Cupriavidus metallidurans CH34: one gene and its partner. The protein of the gene in region 1 interacts with the protein of each later gene in a pairwise test. Links are inferred from orthologs where the notes say so. Each region holds a gene or a part of one and is shown in the gene's direction. Other genes may lie near its edges.

Region 1 (10,528 bases):
GGTGCTGTCGCGCGACGGCACACGCTTCATCCGCTATGAACCGGGCGCCGACGGCGTGCAGCGACCGCTGTTCACGCTGCAATTCGGCGATACCAACTTCCTGCGCGACGACCTGACGTTGAGCGCCGGCCGACAGATCACGCTGCTGCTCGACGTGCCGCAGGCATCGCAGGCGGCCAAGCCGTTCAAGACCGTGTGCGAGTACGGGTACAGCCTGGCCCAGCGCATGGGCGCGCAACTGGTCGACGACAATATGCGGCCGCTGACCGAGGCGTCGTTCGTGGCGATCTTCGGCCAACTCGAGAAGTTATACGAGAAGCTGGAATCGCGCGGAATGCCCGCCGGATCGCCTGTTGCCGTGCGCTTGTTCAGCCAGTAACGGAGCCAGTCATGACCGCCAAGAAACAAGGCGCGCAGGCTTCGGCCTCCGCGCCGTCCGGCGATTCCCCCGCCGAGCGCGCGCAATGGTTGCGCGAAGAACTGGAGCGCTACAGCTACCAGTATTACGTGCTCGATGCGCCGACGATTCCCGACGCCGACTACGATGCGCTGTTCATCGAGTTGCAGGCGCTGGAAGCCGAACATCCTGAGCTGCTGACACCCGATTCCCCCACGCAGCGCGTGGGTGGTGCGCCATTGTCGGCGTTCGACTCGGTGCGCCACCGCGTGCCGATGCTGTCGCTCAACAATGGCTTCGAGGACGAGGACGTCATCAACTTCGACCGGCGCTGCGCGCAGGGCCTCGGCCGTGCCACGGCCGCAGCACCCGCAGCATTCGCGACACCCGCCGCGCCGGCTGACGATCTGTTCAGCGCGGCCGATGCCGCCGAGGCAGCCGCAAACACCGCCGGGAATGCCGTCGAGTACGCCTGCGAGCTGAAGTTCGACGGGCTCGCGATGTCGCTGCGATACGAGAACGGAACGCTCGTGCAGGCCGCCACGCGCGGCGACGGCGAGACGGGCGAAGACGTGACCGCGAACGTGCGCACGATCAAGGCGATTCCGCTCAAGCTGCGCGGCACGGCCCCGTCCGTGCTGGAGGTGCGCGGAGAGGTGTTCATGTATCGCGCCGATTTCGACAAGCTCAACGCGCGCCAGGCCGAATCGGGCGAGAAGACATTCGTCAATCCGCGCAACGCGGCGGCGGGCAGCCTTCGCCAGCTTGATCCGCGTATCACGGCCAAGCGCCCGCTTTCGTTCTTTGCCTATGGCGTGGGCGAGATGGAAGGCTTCGACCGTCCGGGCACGCACAGCGCAATGCTTGACGGCTTTGCCAAGCTCGGTTTGCCTGTTTGCGACGAGCGACGTGTGGTCCGGGGCGCCCAGGGCCTGCTGTCATTCCATCGCGAGGTTGGCGAGCGTCGTGACCAGTTGCCGTACGACATCGACGGCGTGGTCTACAAAGTCAATGCGATTGCCGAACAGGAACAGCTCGGCTTTGTCTCGCGCGCGCCGCGTTTCGCGCTGGCGCACAAGTTTCCTGCACAGGAGATGACCACTACGGTCGAGGACATCGAGGTCCAGGTCGGGCGCACCGGTGCGATCACGCCGGTGGCGCGACTGGCGCCAGTGTTTGTTGGCGGGGTCACCGTGACCAATGCCACGCTGCACAACGAGGACGAGATCCGGCGCAAGGACGTGCATATCGGCGACACGGTGATCGTGCGCCGCGCGGGTGACGTGATTCCGGAGGTGGTTGCCGTGGTGCTGGAGCGCCGCCCGGCGGATGCCCGTGCGTTCGTGATGCCGACTGAATGCCCGGTCTGCGGATCGCACGTGGAAAGGCTCGAAGGCGAGGCGATTGCACGCTGCACGGGCGGGCTGATCTGCGCTGCGCAACGCAAGCAGGCGCTGCTGCATTTCGCGCAGCGTCGGGCAATGGATATCGAAGGGCTGGGCGACAAGGTGGTGGAGCAACTGGTCGACCTGGGCATCGTGCGCACGCCTGCCGATCTCTATAAGCTCGGCGTGGCGAAGCTCGCGGCGCTGGACCGGATGGCCGACAAGTCGGCATCGAACCTGGTGGCGGCGATCGAGCAGTCTCGCGAGACCACGATGAACCGCTTTATCTTCGCGCTCGGCATCCGTCATGTAGGAGAGGCCACCGCCAAGGATTTGGCCAAGCACTTCGGCAAGCTGGACAACCTGCTGGCCGCGGACGAGGCCGCCTTGCTCGAAGTCAACGACGTGGGCCCCGTGGTGGCTCAGTCGATCGCCAACTTCATTGCCGAACCGCACAATGTCGAAGTTATCGAACAGTTGCGGGCGGCGGGTGTGCACTGGGCCGAGACAGAGCCGACTGCGCGTGCGCCGCTGCCCCTGGCTGGCAAGACGTTCGTGCTGACCGGCACGCTGCCGACGATGTCCCGCGAGGACGCCAAGGAGAAGCTGGAAGCCGCTGGCGCCAAGGTGGCGGGTTCGGTGTCGAAGAAGACCGACTACGTAGTGGCCGGGGCCGAGGCGGGCAGCAAGCTCGAGAAGGCGCAGACACTGGGCGTGGCGGTGCTGGACGAGGAAGGGATGTTGAAGTTGCTGGCCGAGGTTGGCGCAGCCTGATACGGAGAGAGGGAGAACGCGCAATGATCCGGGACATTCTGAAGATGGGCGACGCACGCCTGCTGCAACAGGCGCGCCCCGTGACGCAGTTCAATACGCCTGAGCTGCGCCTGCTGATCGACGACATGTTCGACACGATGGAACATGCCAACGGCGCCGGCCTTGCCGCGCCGCAGATCGGCGTGGACCTGCAGGTGGTGATTTTCGGTTTCGATCGCAACCCGCGCTATCCCGACGCACCGACCGTGCCGAAGACCGTGCTGATCAATCCATCCCTGGAGCCGCTGTCCGACGAGATGGACGATGGATGGGAAGGATGCCTCTCGGTGCCGGGCCTGCGCGGCGTGGTGCCGCGCTACACGCGGCTGAAATACACGGGCTTCGACATGATGGGCAACAGGATCGAGCGCGTGGCCGAGGACTTCCATGCGCGCGTGGTGCAGCACGAGTGCGATCACCTGATCGGCGTGCTGTATCCGATGCGGATCAAGGACTTCACGCGCTTCGGTTTTACCGAGATCCTGTTCCCCGAACTACCACCCAATTACGACGACTGAGGCGAGGCGCACGCCGTGATTGCCGGCTGCCCATGCCGGTTGTGATAGACCAGCGCAGCGGCAACCAGGATCGTCATCAGGCACAACTCGGCGGCGAGGCTGGCCAGCGCCGCATCGAGATAAGTCGCGGCGTGATGCAGTCGCTGCGCGAATACCGTGCCGAGCAGGGCCGAGCCGAGCCCGAGCGAGGCCTGCTGAACCGTGGCCAGCGCGGCGCTGCCCGCGCCGGCCTGGTCGGTGGGGATGTCCGCCAGGCCAATCCGGTAGAAGCACCCGACCACCAGCGCATTGCCGAAGCCGATCAGCAAGCTTGGCGGGGCGAGCGTCAGGATGTCCGGGTGGGGCCAGGCTTGCCGCAGCACGTAGGCCAGCACCACAACGCCGGCCATCTGTGTCACGCATCCGACAATCAGCACACGCGTGCGGCCCCAGCCGTTCACCACGCGCGGGCTCGTCAGCGATCCCGCAATAAAGGCCAGCCCAAGCGGAATGAATGCGTTGCCCGCCATCGTGGGCGTCATACCGGCGCCGCTCTGCAGCGTTAGCGCCAGCACGAACATCAGGCCGCTCCAGCACGCATAGAACAGCACGGCGACGATAAAACCGAAGCGCACGCTTGGCAGTCGCAGCAGCGACGGCGGCAACAGCGGATGCACGCCGCGGCGTTCCTGGCGCAGTTCGATGTACCAGAGCAGCAGCATCAACGGCGCCGTGGCGGCCAGAACGGCCAGCACGGGCCACGACCAGCGAAACATGGGTCCCAACGCGATCGGAAGCAGAATTGCCAGGATCACGGCTGCCAGCAGCACGGTGCCTGGCGCATCGATGCCAGTGGCGTTCTCACGCCGGGTCTCGGGGATCACGCGCGGCGAAAGGACCAGGATGGCCAGGCAGATTGGCAGGTTGATGAGGAACGCGTTGCGCCATCCCAGGCCGTCGATGTCGGCATCGACCAGCAAGCCGCCCAGAACCTGCCCGATGATGAACGCGATGCCGCCAATCGACGCGAACAACGCCAGGGCACGGGAGTGAGCGTGTCCGCGCAGGCCGACGTGAATTGTCGCCAGGATCTGCGGCACGAGCAGCGCCGCCGCCGCGCCTTGCAGCGTCCGCGCAATCAGCAGCGACAGCATCGAACCCGCCACGCCGCACAGTAGCGACGCGACGCCGAAGAGCAGCACGCCGATGTTGAAGATGCGACGGCGGCCGTAGTTGTCGCCGAGCCGCCCGCCCATGGCCAGGAAGACGGCGAATGCCACGCCGTAGACGGCCACCATCAGTTCCAGTTCGGACGGCGTCGCTCCCAGGGAGTGCTCGATAGGGTGTAGCGCCACATTGACGATCGAAAAGTCGATCTGTGGCAGTAGCTGGCCGGCCAGCAGGACGTAAAGTCCGGCTCGGCCGAGGGTGGGGGCGGGGGATGTTTGCATGGCGGATCTGGCCTCGACAACGCTTGAGGACCGGAGTATGGTGGCCCGATCAGACTGGTACAAGAGTCCAGTTAGACTGGTATAAATTGTGTCAGCCTAGGCAAACGGAGTGAATCATCATGAATGCTCGCCAGGAACCGGGTGTCCTGCTCGATGTGGATGGCTACGAGGAGATCGAGGGCACCGGCAGGGAGCCGGAACTGGGCGCATTCCTGCGCGCCCGGCGCGAAAGCCTGGATCCGGCGCGGCTGGGCCTGTCGCGCATGGGCCGGCGGCGCACGCCTGGTCTGCGGCGCGAGGAAGTGGCCGCGATGGCCGACATCGGCATCACCTGGTACACGAAGCTGGAGCAGGGCCGTCCGATCCGGGTATCGCCGAAGGTGCTCAACGCGGTTGCCGCAGCGCTGCAGTGCTCGCCCTCGGAGACCGAGCACCTGTTCACACTGGCCGGCATGCAACGGCCGGCGCCACTTGCGGGGACGTCGGTCTGTGAAACGGTGTCCGCCACGACGCAACGGGTCCTCGATCAGCTCGATCCGATTCCCGCCCTGGTGCAGAACGCGAGATTCGACATCGTCGCGCATAACGAAGCCTATTGCCGGCTGCTTGGTGTCGATCTGCCGGGCCTGCCGGTCGAGGATCGCAACTGCATCTATCTGGCGCTGACACATCCGGCCTGGCGCGCGATCGTGGTTGACTGGCACGGCATGGTCGCGAACATGGTGGCGCTTTACCGGGCCGCGATGGCCGAGCATGTGCACGATCCTGTCTGGGACGCGCAACTCAAGCGCTATATGGCGGTGTCGGCGCTATTCCGGGATCTCTGGCAGCGCTATCAGGTGCGCGGTATCCAGAACCACGTCAAGCAGTTCACCCATCCGGAAACGGGGGCTTTCAACCTGACGCAGACCAACTGGTGGACCGCGCCGCGCAACGGCGCGCGGCTTCTGGTTTATGTGCCGGCCGATGAGTCGGCCGAGGAAGCGCTGCACAAGCTGCGGCCGGTGACCGGGCAGAGCGCAGGCATTTGAGTGATTGATGGCTATTCCTCCCTCCCGCTGACGGACGAGAGGAATAGCCGGCAGGCGCCCCTGTCAGAACTTCTCGAAGGCCCCCAGGAAGCGCCACTGGCCCGGCGGCAGGTCGCCGAGCACCACACGGCCCATGCGCACGCGCTTGAGGCCAACCACCTTCAGGCCAACCTGCTCGCACATCCGGCGAATCTGACGCTTGCGGCCTTCACGCAGCACGAAGCGCAGTTGCTCCTCGTTCTGCCAGCTGACCTTGGCCGGCTTGAGCGCCACGCCGTCCAGCGACAGACCGTGGCGCAGACGCTCCAGCAGGTCGTCGGGGAACACGGCACTGATATTGCGCTCGACCAGACCCTGCGGCGATTCCCACTCGACGCGCACCAGATATTCCTTCTCGACATTCGAATCGTCGCCGATCAGTGCGCGTGCAACGCGGCCATCCTGGGTCAGCACGAGCAGCCCGGTCGAGTCGATGTCGAGCCGGCCAGCCGGCGCGAGATTCTTGCGTTGCCACGGGGCGAAGCGCTTGCGGGTGGGGTCCAGTTCCCACTGGTTCTCAGGCGCAAACAGCACAGCAGCCGGCTCATAGCCGTCTTCGGCCTGGCCGGAGACATAGCCGACCGGCTTGTTAAGCAGCACCGTCACGCGTTCGCCTTGTTCCGAGCGCGCGGCCTGCAGGATTTCGATCTCCGCTTCGGGACGAATGCGCGTGCCGAGTTCGGTCACTGGCTTACCGTCGACGAGCACCCAGCCGCGCGGAATCCATTCATCGGCCTCGCGGCGCGAGCACAGGCCCAGTTCGGACATGCGCTTGGAGAGACGGACGAGGCCGTCTTCATGCTCGGAGACCGGCTGACGCGCTTCGGCGCGCGGCACCGGGCGTTCGGTACGTTCACCACGGGCGCGGTCGGCCGAATCGCTGAAGCGGCGTGCCGGGGCGTCACCACGACGCGGTGCGTTGTCGTCCTGGTGCTGCCGGCGCGGCGCGCGAGCTTCGTCGCTGCGGTGCGGGCGCTCGGTACGCTGCGTGCGCTCGTCATCGCCGTAGCGGCGGGGACGTTCGGCGCGATTGTCGTCGCCATAGCGGCGCGGTTGCGCGGAGCGGTTGTCGTCTCCAGCGCGGCGTTCACGCTGCGGGCGTTCCTCGTCGCCAAAGCGGCGGGGCGGGGCGGCGCGATTCTCGTCGCTGAATCGACGCGGACGCTCGGCGCGATTGTCATCGCCATAGCGACGCGGTTGCGCGGGGCGGTTGTCATCTCCGTAGCGCCGCTCGCGTTGCGGACGTTCCTCGTCGCCAAAGCGGCGGGGCGAAGCGGCGCGATTCTCGTCGCTGAATCGACGCGGACGCTCGGCGCGATTGTCATCGCCATAGCGACGCGGTTGCGCGGGGCGGTTGTCATCCCCATAGCGGCGTTCACGCTGCGGACGTTCCTCGTCGCCAAAGCGGCGGGGGCGTGCGGCACGATCTTCGTCGCTGAACCGACGCGGACGCTCGGCTCGATTGTCATCGCCATAGCGGCGCGGTTGCGCGGGGCGGTTGTCATCGCCGTACCGGCGCTCGCGCTGCGGGCGCTCCTCATCGCTGAACCGGCGTGGTGCCCGCTCTCCTTCGGCAAAACGGCGAGGTGCCCGCTCGCCTTCGGCGGGGCGCGGACGTGCCGGTCGCGCCGGTCGGTCCTGACGCTCATTGCGCGGCGCGCCATCGGCCGGCCCAGCCTTGCGCTTGTCCTTGTCGGAGGCGCGGTCCTTGGCCTGCTTGATCCCCGTGACCACTTCCTGGACACGCTTGCGGTTCAGGTCAGACACGCGCACCGGGCGGCTCGCCTTGCGCGTTGTGCTGGAGGAGGTGGTCTTGATGCCCAGCGTCTTGCGGCCGGGCGTATTGCTATCGGTCATATCGTTTCAACTACCGGCGTGCCGGCCTTAGATGGCCAGCGCGTCGAGCAGGTCCTGTTCAAGCTGAATCTGCAATCGGTTGTCGGCGGCCAGTCGCGAGCCGTCGACCAGGAACACGTCTTCCACGCGTTCACCGAGCGTATTGATGCGTGCCGAATGCACGGACACGCGATGTTTGGCCAGCACGCGCGCGATCGCGTACAGCAGGCCGGTGCGGTCGTTGGCGGATACCGACAGCAGGTAATACTGGCCGCGCTCGTCGGGACGCAGGTCCACGCGCGGCTTGATGGGGAAACTGCGCGACTGGCGCGACAGGCGTCCTTGTGTAGGGTCGGGCAGTGGGCACTCCAGCCGCACGCGCTCACCGAGTTCGTGCTCGACCAGCGTCAGGATGTCGCGGTAGTCACCGGCAAGGCCTGGGTCCGTGATCTGGAACGTATCCAGCGCGTACCCGTCGCGCGTGGTCTCGATCTTGGCGTCCTGAATCGAAAAGGCCTTGCGCTCGAAGTAGCCGCAGATACGCGCGAACAGGTCGGGCTGATCCTTGACGTAGACCGCCACCTGGAGGCCTTCGCCCGCCGGCGAGATGCGCGCTTTGACCACGGGGTTGGGACTGTTCACCTTGTTGAACAGACTGCGCGTGAGCCAGGCGATGTCGCGAGCGTCCTGCCGCATGAAGAACGACATGTCGAGCTTGTCCCACAGCGGCTTGGCCAGTTCGGGATCGAATGCTTTCAGTCGCAGTTGGGCGATCGTGTCGTCGCGCTTCTGCGCCCAGAGCGAATGCGTGTCGAGCCGCGCGCCGCCGAGCACGCGCAGCGTGATGCGGTACAGGTCCTCGAGCAGCTTGCCCTTCCAGGCATTCCAGACTTTCGGGCTGGTGCCGCGGATATCGGCCACGGTCAGCAGGTACAGCGCGGTCAGATAGCGCCCGTTGCCCACTACCTGGGCGAATGCCTTGACCACGTCGGGGTCGGTCAGGTCCTGTTTCTGGGCGACGTGGCTCATCGTCAGGTGATGCTCGACCAGCCACGCGATCAGGTCGGTGTCCTCGCGCGAGATGCCATGCTGCTTGCAGAAGCGGCGCGCATCGACGGTGCCGAGCTTCGAATGATCGCCGCCACGACCCTTGGCGATGTCATGGAACAGCGCCGCCACCCACAGCACCCATGGGCGGTCGAAGCCGGCCATCAACTGGCTGCAGAACGGAAACTCATGCGTATGCTCGACGATGGCGAAGCGGCGCATATTGCGCACGACCATCAGGATGTGCTGGTCCACGGTATAGACGTGGAACAGGTCGTGCTGCATCTGGCCGACGATGCGTCGGAAATTGATCAGGTAGCGGCCTAGCACGCTGGTCTGGTTCATCAGGCGCAACGCATGGGTGATCCCCTGCGGCTCCTGGACGATGGCCAGGAACAGGCGACGGTTCACCGGATCGTTGCGCCAGCTGGCGTCCATGACCGTTCGCGCGTTGTAGAGCCCGCGCAGCGTGCGCGGCGAAAGGCCTTTCACGCCGGGCGTGCGCTCATAGAGCAGGAACGTCTCCAGGATCGCGTGCGGATTGCGCTCGTAGAGATCGTCGCTCGTGATCTCCAGCATTCCCTGGCGTTCGACGAAACGATCGTTGATCTCGCGCGTGACCATCGACTCGCTCGGGAACAACATCGCCTCGATGTTCAGCAGCAGCACGCTGTTGAGCTGCGTGACTGCCTTGGCTGCCCAGTAGTAGCGGCGCATCAGCTGCTCGCTGGCGCGCTTGTTCGTGGTCTGCCGATAGCCGAATGCCTCGGCCAGCGCCGTCTGCAAGTCGAACACGAGCACGTCCTGGCGGCGGCCGGCCAGCAGGTGCAGGCGAGCGCGGATCGTGCGCAGCAGGCGCTCGTTGCGGGTGAGTTCCTGCGCTTCGCGCTCGGTCAGCAGGCCGCGCTCGAACAGTTGCTTCCAGCTGTCGCCGAGCCTGGCGGCCTCGGTCATCCACAGGATGACCTGCAGGTCGCGCAAGCCGCCCGGGCTTTCCTTGCAGTTCGGTTCCAGTGCGTACGGCGTGTCCTGGTACTTGGCATGCCGCTGACGCATTTCCAGCAGCTTGGCCTGGAAGAAGTCGGCCGCGTCCATGTCGGCCTGATAGCGCGTCTGCAAGGACTTGAAAAGCGCCTTGTTGCCGATCAGCAGACGTGCCTCGAGCAGCGATGTGCGGATCGTGATGTCGGCCGCCGACTCGCGGATGCAGTCGTCGACCGTACGTACCGACGAACCGATCTCGAGGCCCAGGTCCCAGCATAGGCCGATGAAGCGCTCGAGTTTCGCTGCCATTTTCGCATCGGGCTCGCCGGGCAGGAGCAGCAGCACATCGACGTCGGAGTGGGGGAACAGCTCGCCGCGCCCATAGCCGCCCACCGCCACCAGGGCGACATCGCCGGGCAGTTCCAGGCCGGTCCAGGCTTCCGTCAGCGCGACGTCGACGGCGCGGCGCAGCTTGGTGACGAGTGGATTGACCTGGTTGTTCGCGTCGAATTCGGCGAACAGCACCTGCTTGTCAGCTTTGAGCTTGTCGCGAATGCGCTGGCAGAGCAGCAGTTCCGGCGTGGTGTCCATGGGCGGGTCGATGGAGGTCGTAGGCACGGCTGCAAGAAGAAAGGGCGCCGTGGTTGGCGCCCTGGCGAACGATGCGGCGTCAGGCCGCCACGGTTTCCGTAATGAACGCAGGCGGCAACGGCGAGCCTTCGGAAAGCGTCAGCACTTCGTAGCCGGTTTCGGTCACGAGCACGGTGTGCTCCCATTGGGCCGACAGGCTGCGGTCGCGCGTCTTGACGGTCCACTGGTCCGGCATCGTGCGGATATCGCGCTTGCCTGCGTTGATCATCGGCTCGACCGTGAAGATCATGCCGGCCTTGATCTCCATCCCAGTGGCTGGACGGCCGTAATGCAGGACCTGCGGGTCCGAGTGGAAGACCTTGCCGATGCCGTGGCCGCAGTATTCGCGCACCACGCTATAGCCGGCGGCCTCGGCATGGGTCTGGATGGCATGACCGATGTCTCCGAGGCGCGCGCC
Region 2 (10,817 bases), 1.7 Mb from region 1 along the record:
CGACTGCGCGAAATCTTCGACGATCCCCTTTTCATTCGGGTGCCTCATGGTCTCACGCCAACGCCGCGCGCGCTGGAACTGGGCCCGAAGATCCGGGACATGCTCGACCTCTGGTCGTCGATCAACGAGGGGGATGCCGATAATTTCGATCCGGCCATCGCCACCGGCACGCTGAATATCGGTTTTGCCGCCGAACTTGGTGACACGGTTTTCAACCGCTTTGTCCTGCGCATCAAGCAACTGGCTCCGGACCTGCATATCCGCCTGGTCGAATCGCATTCGTGGGAAGCCGACGTCGCGTCGATGCGTGCAAACGAACTCGATCTGGCCTTTTCGCCGTTCCCGACCCGCCATCCCGAAATCGTTGAGGAAGTGGTGACGTCGCTGAACCTGTGGGTTTGCGCACGCAAGAATCATCCGCTCCTGAAGAACGATTGCACGCTCGAGCAATACCTCGACTGCAGCCATATCTTTATGGCGCATTCCGGTGGCGCGGGCCGTCCGGCACCGGCACTGATTCCGTTGGACTACGCGCTGCAGCAGCGGGGCCTGAAGCGGAATGCCACGCTGACCGTTCATTCGTGGCGCGCCCAGGCCGAACTGGCTTCCCAGACCGACATGATCTTCACGGTCAACGCGCTGACCAAGGACATGGCCTGTGAAACGTATGGCCTGAAGGCCTACCCGCTGCCGGCGGAGCTCAATACGATGCTGGGCCTGAATATGTTCTGGCACCGCAGCCGCAATACCCATCCGATGCTGGTTTGGGCACGTGGTCTCTTCCGTCAGGTGGTTGGCGAGTTTCTGGGCCTGCCTGCGGCAGCCGCTGCCGTGCCGCGTAGCCTGCGCGTCGTGGCCGAGCAGGATCTGACGCAGGAATAACGCTGTGTCGACCCAATAAAAAACCGGCGCCTTGGCGCCGGTTTTTTATTGCCTGCTGCTGGGCGGGTACCGCAGCGGGGTTATCGTCTCGGTCTGTGGGGGCAATCGTCCTTGGTGCAGTTGCCATAGAGCGACAGGGCATGTTCCTGTAGTGCAAAGCCGCGCTCGCGGGCGATGCTCTGTTGCCGCTGTTCGATATCAGCATCGAAAAATTCCTCGACGCGCCCGCAATCCAGGCACACCAGGTGATCGTGGTGCTTGCCTTCGTTCAGTTCGAAAATCGCCTTGCCCGACTCGAAGTTGTTCCGCGAGAGCAGGCCAGCCTGTTCGAACTGCGTGAGAACGCGATAGACCGTGGCGAGGCCGATATCCATATGCTCGTTGAGCAGGATGCGATAGACATCTTCCGCGCTTAGATGGCGCTGTTCGCTGGTCTGGAAGATCTCAAGGATCTTCAGGCGGGGGACGGTCGCCTTGAGGCCGATATTTTTGAGGTCCGCCGGACTCGGCATGGGCGTGACTCCCTAGAGTACAATGTCTGGATAGTTGAATCATAAGGGTTTTGGCGGCAAATGTCGCCCCGGTGCCATGACGCGTACACGCCGCTCTCCGCGGAGTGACCAGAATGCGCCTGGCCGTGCCGGATGCCTCCGCAGTCTTTGGGGTGTGCCGGTGCCGGTATCTACCCATTCCCGTCTGGAAGCGAGATACATGCGTTCATTCCGTTCGTCCGCCATGCGCCCCGCGCTGGTGTCTTCCCTGCTGGCGGCGGCACTGCTGGCCGGTGCCTGTTCCGCCTACGACAGCACCTCGCGCAAGGTGGCCGATGCCATCACGCCGTATCGGATCAACATCGTCCAGGGCAACTTCGTGTCGCGCGAGGCCGTGTCGCAATTGCGCGAAGGCATGACGCGCGATCAGGTGCGCTTCCTGCTCGGCACCCCGCTGCTGACGGACGTCTTTCACGCGGATCGATGGGACTATTACTTCTCTTTCCGTCGCGGCAGCCGGCCGGTCGTGCAATCGCGCCAGTTCACCGTGTACTTCGAGGGTGACAAGCTTGTGCGGTGGGTGGGCAACGAGTTGCCGTCCGAATACGAGCTTATCGCCGAAATTGACGGCATGAAGGCGGCGCAGAAGAATCAGACGCCAGGCAAGATTGTCTTTGGCGGCGAGCCAGCGCCAGCATCCGCGCCGGCGGCAATGCCGGCATCGGCGCCGGCTGCCATGCCCGTCGCGGCAGCGAGCGAACCGGCAGCCGCGCCGGCAGCCGTGGCACCTGCTGCCGCCGAGGCAGCTCAGCAAAAGCCGGCCGAGGCGCCAGCCAGCGCGGCTTCGGACGTTCCGGCCAAACCTGCCAGCTAAACGCGGCGGCGAGTCCATTTCAGACACCCAAGCCGTCCGGTCGAATGCCGGACGGTTTTCATTCCGACATACCCAATCATGAAAATCGCCATTGCAGGGGCTTCCGGCCGCATGGGTCGCATGTTGATCGAAACGGTGCTCAATACCGACGGCGTGACGCTGGCCGGCGCGCTCGACGTGCCAGGTGCTGCGGCGCTGGGCCAGGATGCCGGGCTGTTTCTGGGCCGCGAGACGGGCATCAAGATCTCCTCTGACATCGAGGCCGTGCTCTCGGCCGCCGATTGCCTGATTGATTTCACCCGCCCCGAGGGCACGCTGGCGCACCTGGCGGTGGCCAAGCGCCTCGGCAAGAAGATGGTGATTGGTACCACCGGTTTCGATGCCGCCGGCAAGCAGGCACTGGCCGATGCCGCCAAGTCGATCGGCGTGGTGTTTGCCGCGAACATGAGCGTCGGCGTCAATGCCACGTTCAAGCTGCTGGAAGTGGCGGCCAAGCTGCTTTCCACGGGCTACGACATCGAGATCATCGAAGCGCACCATCGCCACAAGGTCGACGCGCCGTCGGGCACGGCGCTGGCGATGGGCGAAGTGGTCGCCAAGGCCATCGGCCGCGATCTCGACGAATGCGCGGTCTACGCGCGCGAAGGCCATACTGGCCCGCGCGACGCGAAGTCGATTGGCTTCGCGACGGTCCGTGGCGGCGATATCGTCGGCGATCACACGGTGATGTTCGCCGGCATCGGCGAGCGCATCGAGATCAGCCACAAGTCGTCCAGCCGCCAGTCGTATGCCGATGGTGCTGTGCGTGCGGCGCGTTTCCTGGCCGACAAGCCGAGCGGCATGTTTGACATGCAGGATGTGCTGGGCCTGAAGTAAGCCCGCAAGCACGCCCGGCGCGGCCCAGAGGCGGGCCGTTCCAGCCTTTCCGTGCGAGCCGTGGCGGACATACGCCACGGTTATAATCGTCTCTTTCGCATTTCCGATCCCCCCGGTCGCCCGGCGCGCCAGTCGCCCGCGGACCGCTGCCCAGACCGTCGTCCCGACCATGCAAGACAAATATCTTCCGTCCGCCGTTGAACAAGCCGCCCAGCAGCACTGGAAAGCGATCGATGCCTACAAGGTGTCGGAGCACGCGGTCGGGCCCGACGGCAAGGAAAAGTCCAAGTTCTACGCCTGTTCGATGCTGCCCTACCCGTCGGGCAAGCTCCACATGGGCCACGTGCGCAACTACACGATCAACGACGTGATGGCGCGCTACCTGCGCATGAACGGCCGTAACGTGCTGATGCCGATGGGCTGGGATGCGTTCGGGATGCCGGCGGAGAACGCCGCGCTGAACAACGGCGTGGCACCGGCCGCCTGGACCTACGACAACATCGCTTACATGAAGAAGCAGATGCAGTCGATGGGCCTGGCGATCGACTGGTCGCGCGAAGTGGCGACCTGCAGCCCCGAGTACTACCGCTGGAACCAGTGGCTGTTCCTGAAGATGCTGGAAAAGGGCATCGCCTATCGCAAGACCGGTACCGTGAACTGGGATCCGGTGGACCAGACCGTGCTGGCCAACGAGCAGGTTATCGACGGCCGTGGCTGGCGTTCGGGCGCAGTGGTCGAAAAGCGTGAAATCCCGATGTACTACCTGCGCATCACCGATTACGCGCAGGAATTGCTTGGCGACCTCGAAGGCCTCGGCTGGCCCGAGCGCGTCAAGATCATGCAGCAGAACTGGATCGGCCGCAGTGAAGGTGTGCGATTCGCCTTCCCGCATGAGATCAAGGGCGCGGATGGCAAGCTGATCAACGACGGCAAGCTCTACGTGTTCACCACGCGTGCCGACACGATTATGGGCGTGACGTTCTGCGCCGTGGCCGCCGAGCATCCGCTGGCCACGCACGCCGCCGAAAGCAACCCGGCGCTGGCCGCGTTCATCGAGGAATGCAAGCACGGTTCCGTCATGGAAGCCGACATGGCGACCATGGAGAAGAAGGGGATGCCGACCGGCCTCAAGGTCACGCACCCGCTGACCGGCGAACAGGTCGACGTCTGGGTCGGCAACTACGTGCTGATGACCTATGGCGACGGCGCCGTGATGGGCGTGCCGGCTCATGACGAGCGCGACTTCGCGTTTGCGCTCAAGTACAACCTGCCGATCAAGCAGGTCATCGACGTCAAGGGTCAGGCCTATTCGACCGACGCGTGGCTCGAGTGGTACGGCGACAAGGAACACGGCCTCTGCATCCATAGCGGCAAGTACGACGGTCTCGGCTACAAGGCCGCCGTCGACGCCATCGCCGCCGATCTGGCCGCCAAGGGCCTGGGCGAGAAGAAGGTGACCTGGCGCCTGCGCGACTGGGGCATCTCGCGCCAGCGTTACTGGGGCACGCCGATTCCGCTGATCCACTGCGACAGCTGCGGTGTGGTGCCGGTGCCGGAGAAGGATCTGCCGGTGGTGCTGCCCGAGGACCTCGTGCCGGACGGCACGGGCAACCCGCTGGCCAAGGACCCGCGTTTCCTGGAGTGCACCTGCCCGTCGTGCGGCAAGCCGGCGCGCCGCGAGACCGATACGATGGATACGTTCATCGACTCGTGCTGGTATTACATGCGCTATACGTGCCCCGACGCTGGCACGATGGTCGATGCGCGCAACGATTACTGGATGCCGATGGACCAGTACATCGGCGGTATCGAACACGCGATTCTGCACCTGTTGTACGCACGCTTCTGGACCAAGGTCATGCGCGACATGGGCCTGGTCAAGTTCGACGAGCCGTTCACGAACCTGCTCACGCAGGGTATGGTGCTCAACGAGACGTTCTATCGCGAGGACGCCTCCGGCAAGAAGACCTGGTACAACCCGGCCGATGTGGACGTGCAGACCGACGAGCGTGGCCGCCCGGCTGGCGCCACGGCGAAGGCCGACGGTCAGCCGGTGGTGATTGGCGGCATCGAGAAGATGTCGAAGTCGAAGAACAACGGCATCGACCCGCAAGCGCTGATCGACCAGTACGGCGCCGATACCGCACGCCTGTTCGTGATGTTCGCCGCGCCGCCAGAGCAGCAACTCGAATGGAGCGGTTCGGGCGTGGAGGGCGCGTCGCGCTTCCTGCGCCGTGTGTGGAACTACGGCTACGCGAACGCCCAGGCGATCCGCGATGGCGCCGGCACCGCGCCGACGGCCGATGACGCCGCGCTGCGCCGCGAGATCCACACCGTGCTCAAGCAGGCCAACTACGATTACGAGCGCATCCAGTACAACACCGTGGTGTCCGCCACGATGAAGATGCTGAACGCGCTGGAAGATGCGAAGACCGCTTCGCCGGCCGGGCGCCGTGAAGGCTTCAGCGTGCTGCTGCGCGTGCTGTACCCGGTGGTGCCGCACATCGCCCACGGGCTGTGGCAGGAACTCGGCTACGCCGCTGAGACGGTCGACATTCTCGACGCCGCATGGCCGCAAGTCGACGAAGCCGCGCTGGTGCGCAGCGAGATCGAACTGGTGCTGCAGGTCAACGGCAAGGTGCGTGGCAGCCTGACGGTGCCGGCCGATGCTGACCGCGCCGCGATCGAGGCCACCGCGGCCGCCAGCGAGATCGTGGCCAAGTTCGCCGCCGGTGCCGCACCGAAGAAGATCGTGGTGGTGCCGGGCCGTCTCGTCAACGTCGTGCTCTGAAGCACGCGGACTGGAATCAGCAGACAGGGATAACGAATGGATCGACCGAACATGGGACGCCGCGGTTTCTTCGCCATCGGCGCCGCGGCAGCGGCGGCGGCATTGCTGGGTGGCTGCGGCTTCCATATGCGCGGTAACGCCGATTTTGCGTTCAAGCGGCTCTACATCGGCATTCCCGCGAATTCGCTGATGGGTGCGGATTTGCGCCGCAACATCCGCAATGGCTCGGACACGCAGATCGTTACCGACCCGAAGGAAGCGGACGCACTGCTCGACGTGCTGGCCGATACGCGGGCCAAGTCGATCCTCTCGATTACCACCGAGGGTGTGGTGCGGGAATACCGTCTGACCTACCGCTTTACCTTCCGCCTGCGCGATGCCAGTGGCAAGGAGCTGATCCCACCGTCGACGCTGCTGCTGACGCGCGACCTGACGTACAACGAAGCCAACACGCTGGCCAAGGATTACGAAGAGCAGCAGCTCTATCGCGACATGCAGCGCGATGTTGTGAATCAGCTCATGCGCCGGCTGGCCTCGGTCAAGACGATCTGACGCGCCGGGTATCGGCGCGACTCAGGCCGACACAGGAAACATAGGGCGACAATGCAGCTCAAGCTCGACGGACTCGAGGCACATCTGAGGCAGGCGCAGGCCAAGGGCCTGGCGCCGCTTTACGTCGTTCACGGCGACGAGCACCTGCTGGTGCTGGAGGCGGTAGATCGCCTGCGCCGCGCTGCGCGAGAGGCCGGTTTCTCCGAACGCGACGTGCTGGTGGCCGAACGTGGCTTCCAGTGGGGGCAGGTCATCGAGGCCCAGCAGTCGATGTCGCTGTTCGGCGACCGCAAGATCGTCGAGTTGCGTATTCCATCGGGCAAGCCGGGCAAGGACGGCGGCGAGGCGTTGCGCGCCGTGGCCGCCCAGCCGTCGCCGGATGTGGTGATGCTGGTCACACTGCCGCGCCTGGATTTCGCCACGACGAAATCGGCCTGGTTCCAGGCATTGGAGTCGGCGGGGGTGTCGATCAAGGTCGATGCCGTGGACCGCACGCGGCTGCCCGCCTGGGTGGGCGAACGACTCGGCCTGCAGCAGCAGCGGGTGGAGCCGGGCGAGCCAGGGCGGCGCGCGCTGCAGTTCATCGCCGAAAAGGTCGAGGGCAACCTGCTGGCCGCGCATCAGGAAATCCAGAAGCTCGGCCTGCTTTATCCGCCCGGCGCGCTGACCTTCGACCAGGTTCAGGACGCGGTGCTGAACGTGGCCCGCTACGACGTGTTCAAACTGTCCGAAGCCATGCTCGGCGGCGACGTGCCGCGCCTGGTGCGTATGCTCGAAGGGCTGCGTGGCGAGGGCGAGGCTACGGTGCTGGTGCTGTGGGCGCTGACCGAGGAAATTCGCGTATTATCCAAGGTCCGGCAAGGCTTGGCGGGCGGCAAGCCGGCGGGCGTGCTGATGCGCGAACTGCGCGTCTGGGGCCCGCGCGAGCGGCTCGTACCACAGGCCGCGCAACGGCTGTCGATGCCGCAACTGGAAGCCGCGCTTGCCATGGCCGCGCGGCTGGACCGGCAGGTCAAGGGCCTGTCCGACCTGCCAGGCGCTGGCGGAGCGGCCGGTGCGTTACCAGCCGAGCCATGGGACGGCCTGATGCAGCTTGCGCTGATGATCGCCAGACCCGCATGAGGCCTCCGGGCCCCCGGGGTCCGGACAGGTGACCGGACCACCGAACCAGAACAATCGCCGGCAGCCGCGCCGGCGCATCGACATCGCGGCACTCATAGCAGACCGGGCACAGGCCCGGACACCATCATGACCGAGTTCGATCTCCACGCTTACATGACCCGCGTTGGCCAGCAGGCCCGCGCGGCATCGCGCGCCATGGCGCGCGCTTCCACGGCCGACAAGAACCGTGCGCTGCTGACGATTGCCGCGGCCATCCGCCGCGATGCGGACAAGCTCAAGGCCGTCAACGCCCGCGACGTCGAACGCGCCCGCACCAACGGCCAGGACGCCGCCTTCATTGATCGCCTGACACTGTCGGACAAGGCGATCGCCACGATGGCAGCCGGCCTCGAGCAGATAGCCGCGCTGGCGGACCCGATCGGCGAAATCTCGAACATGAAGTTCCGTCCCACCGGCATTCAGGTGGGCCAGATGCGCGTGCCGCTCGGCGTGATCGGCATCATCTATGAATCGCGTCCGAACGTGACCATCGATGCGGCGGCGCTGTGCCTGAAGTCGGGCAACTCTACGATTTTGCGTGGCGGCTCCGAGGCGATCGAATCGAATACCGCCCTGGCCGCGCTCGTGGCCGAGGGACTGGCCGCGGCGGGGCTGCCCTCCGAAGCCGTGCAGGTGATCGAAACCACGGATCGCGCCGCGGTTGGTCGCCTGATCACGATGACCGAGTATGTCGACGTGATCGTGCCGCGCGGCGGCAAGAGCCTGATCGCCCGCTTGATGGAAGAGGCGCGCGTGCCGATGATCAAGCACCTGGACGGCATCTGCCACGTCTATATCGATGACGACGCCGACCTGGAAAAGGCCGTGCGCGTGTGCGACAACGCCAAGACGCAGCGCTACGCACCGTGCAACACGATGGAAACGCTGCTCGTGTCGCGCGAGATAGCTGCGAAGGCGCTGCCGCCGCTGTGCCGTATCTACCAGGAAAAAGGTGTCGAGTTGCGCGTCTGCCCGGCAACGCGCGCCACGCTGGAAGCCGCCGGCTTCTCGGGCCTGGTCGACGCCACCGAGGAGGACTGGCGTCTCGAGTACCTGGCGCCGGTGCTGGCGATCCGCACGGTGGACGGACTGGACGCCGCCATCGCGCACATCAACACCTACGGGTCGGCGCATACCGATTCGATCATCACCGAGAACTACACCACCGGGATGCGTTTTCTGCGTGAAGTCGATTCGGCCAGCGTGATGATCAATGCCTCGACGCGCTTTGCCGACGGCTTCGAGTACGGCCTCGGCGCGGAGATCGGCATCTCCAACGACAAGCTCCACGCTCGCGGCCCGGTGGGCCTGGAGGGGCTGACCTCGCTCAAGTACGTCGTGTTCGGTCACGGCGAGATTCGTACGTAACCGGAGGCGGATCAGCACATGCTCTGGGTCAAGGCGTTCCATATCCTGTTCGTGACTTCGTGGTTCGCGGGGTTGTTCTACCTGCCGCGCATTTTCGTCAATCTGGCGATGGAGACCGATGCGGCCAGCGTGAAACGCCTGCTGCTGATGGCGCGCAAGCTGTTCCGCTTCATGACGATGCTGGCCGTTCCGGCTGTCGTATTCGGCCTCTGGCTGTTCCTGGGCTATGGCATCGGCCGTGGCGCGGGGCAGGGGTGGATGCATGCCAAGCTGGCGCTGGTGCTGGTGCTGATCGGCTACCACCACGGTTGCGGCGTGCTCCTGCGCAAATTCGAACGCGGCGCCAACACGCGCTCGCACACCTTCTACCGCTGGTTCAACGAACTGCCGGTGCTGGTATTGCTGGCGGTTGTCATCCTGGTTGTCGTAAAGCCGTTTTAAGCTGACGTTCCAATCCGTTCTACCGTGAGGTCGTGATGAGCAAGCAGGTCGAGTATTTTCTGGCGCCGCCTTCCCCGTTTGTCTATCTGGGGCACGCGCGCTTTGTCGAGATTGCCAACCGTCACAAGGCCCAGGTGCTGCTGAAGCCCTGCGATATCGGCAAGGTTTTCGCGGTGTCGGGCGGCCTGCCACTGGCGCAGCGCCCGCCACAGCGTCAGGCTTACCGGCTGGTCGAACTGGAACGCTGGAGCAAGTTCCTTGGCATCCCGCTCAACTTGCACCCAACGTTCTTCCCGGTTTCAGGTGATACCGCGGCACGCCTGATCATCGCCGCCCAACTGGCCAACGGCACGGCGCGCGCGCTGGAACTGACCGGCGCGATCTCGCGCGCGGTGTGGGCCGAGCAGCGCAATATCGCCGATGCCGCCACGCTTTCGCTAATCGCCGAGGAATGCGGTCTCGACGGCGCGAGCCTGCTCAAGGCCAGCGAGGGGCAGGCGGTGCAGGCCGCATATGCGCAGAACACCCAGGACGCTATCTCCGCCAACGTGTTCGGCGCGCCGTGGTTCGTTTATGACGGCCAGCCATACTGGGGCCAGGACCGACTCGATTTCCTCGACCGCGCGCTCGCAGCGGGCTGATCGGGGGACGGTCACCGATACCTTCCGTCCGCCATGGCGGACGTTTTTGTTTGCAGGATTTTCACGCCATGACCCAAGCTTTCTTTGTTCCTTGCCCGCGCGGCCTGGAACCCGCCCTTGCCGAGGAACTACGCGAAATCGCGCGGTATCCGGCCGTGGTGGCCGCCGCGCCGTTCGAAGTGCATCGGGAGGTGCCGGGCGGTGTGACGTTCTCGGGGGAGATGGCGGCCGCCTATGCCGTCAACCTCCACTCGCGCATCGCCAGCCGTGTGCTGCTGCGCGTGGCGCAGCGTGGATACCGGCACGAGGACGACATCTACTCGCTGGTGCGCCAGCAGCGCTGGGAACAGTGGTTCTCGCCAGACGAGACGCTGCGTGTCGATGTCACGGCGCACAAGTCGCCGCTGCGCAGCCTGAATTTCACGGCGCTGCGCGTCAAGGACGGCGTCTGCGACGCAATGCGCGAGCGGCTGGGTGCGCGTCCCAGCGTCGATACGGTGAGCCCGGATGTCCGCATCTACGCGCACCTGACCGAAACCGATTGCACCGTCTATCTCGACACCACCGGCGAGCCGCTGTTCAAGCGCGGCTGGCGTATGGAAAAGGGCGAGGCGCCGCTCAAGGAGAACCTGGCCGCCGGCATTCTGCGTCTGGCCGGCTGGACGGCGGGTCAGACCGATCGTCCGTTCTTCGATCCGATGTGCGGCAGCGGCACGTTCCTCGTCGAGGCCGCGCAGGTG

What was found.
Region 2: the proteins of ligA (region 1) and leuS interact in binary tests that used the Escherichia coli proteins (3 or more experiments, as listed by UniProt). The link is inferred for Cupriavidus metallidurans CH34 from one-to-one orthologs.

Annotation. Positions count from the first base shown.
Region 1 is NC_007973.1:1,544,944-1,555,471, forward strand. The notes cover bases 77-2,973. They hold ligA (NAD-dependent DNA ligase LigA), read left to right. Parts: upstream 77-390; coding sequence 391-2,556; downstream 2,557-2,973. Other genes in these bases: RMET_RS07190 (cell division protein ZipA C-terminal FtsZ-binding domain-containing protein), read left to right, coding at 77-379; def (peptide deformylase), read left to right, coding at 2,580-2,973. In the rest of the region: more of RMET_RS07190, read left to right, coding at 1-76; more of def, read left to right, coding at 2,974-3,113; RMET_RS07205 (MFS transporter), read right to left, coding at 3,101-4,543; RMET_RS07210 (helix-turn-helix transcriptional regulator), read left to right, coding at 4,663-5,574; RMET_RS07215 (pseudouridine synthase), read right to left, coding at 5,638-7,470; RMET_RS07220 ([protein-PII] uridylyltransferase), read right to left, coding at 7,498-10,071; map (type I methionyl aminopeptidase), read right to left, coding at 10,151-10,528. UniProt on the Escherichia coli protein: DNA ligase that catalyzes the formation of phosphodiester linkages between 5'-phosphoryl and 3'-hydroxyl groups in double-stranded DNA using NAD as a coenzyme and as the energy source for the reaction.
Region 2 is NC_007973.1:3,225,858-3,236,674, reverse strand. Bases 2,929-6,114 are described here. They hold leuS (leucine--tRNA ligase), read left to right. Parts: upstream 2,929-3,292; coding sequence 3,293-5,914; downstream 5,915-6,114. Other genes in these bases: RMET_RS14900 (LPS-assembly lipoprotein LptE), read left to right, coding at 5,951-6,114; dapB (4-hydroxy-tetrahydrodipicolinate reductase), read left to right, coding at 2,929-3,123. Outside these bases: RMET_RS14925 (LysR family transcriptional regulator), read left to right, coding at 1-882; fur (ferric iron uptake transcriptional regulator), read right to left, coding at 963-1,394; RMET_RS14915 (outer membrane protein assembly factor BamE), read left to right, coding at 1,594-2,247; more of dapB, read left to right, coding at 2,326-2,928; more of RMET_RS14900, read left to right, coding at 6,115-6,466; holA (DNA polymerase III subunit delta), read left to right, coding at 6,518-7,588; RMET_RS14890 (glutamate-5-semialdehyde dehydrogenase), read left to right, coding at 7,715-8,995; RMET_RS14885 (CopD family protein), read left to right, coding at 9,014-9,436; RMET_RS14880 (2-hydroxychromene-2-carboxylate isomerase), read left to right, coding at 9,472-10,077; RMET_RS14875 (THUMP domain-containing class I SAM-dependent RNA methyltransferase), read left to right, coding at 10,146-10,817.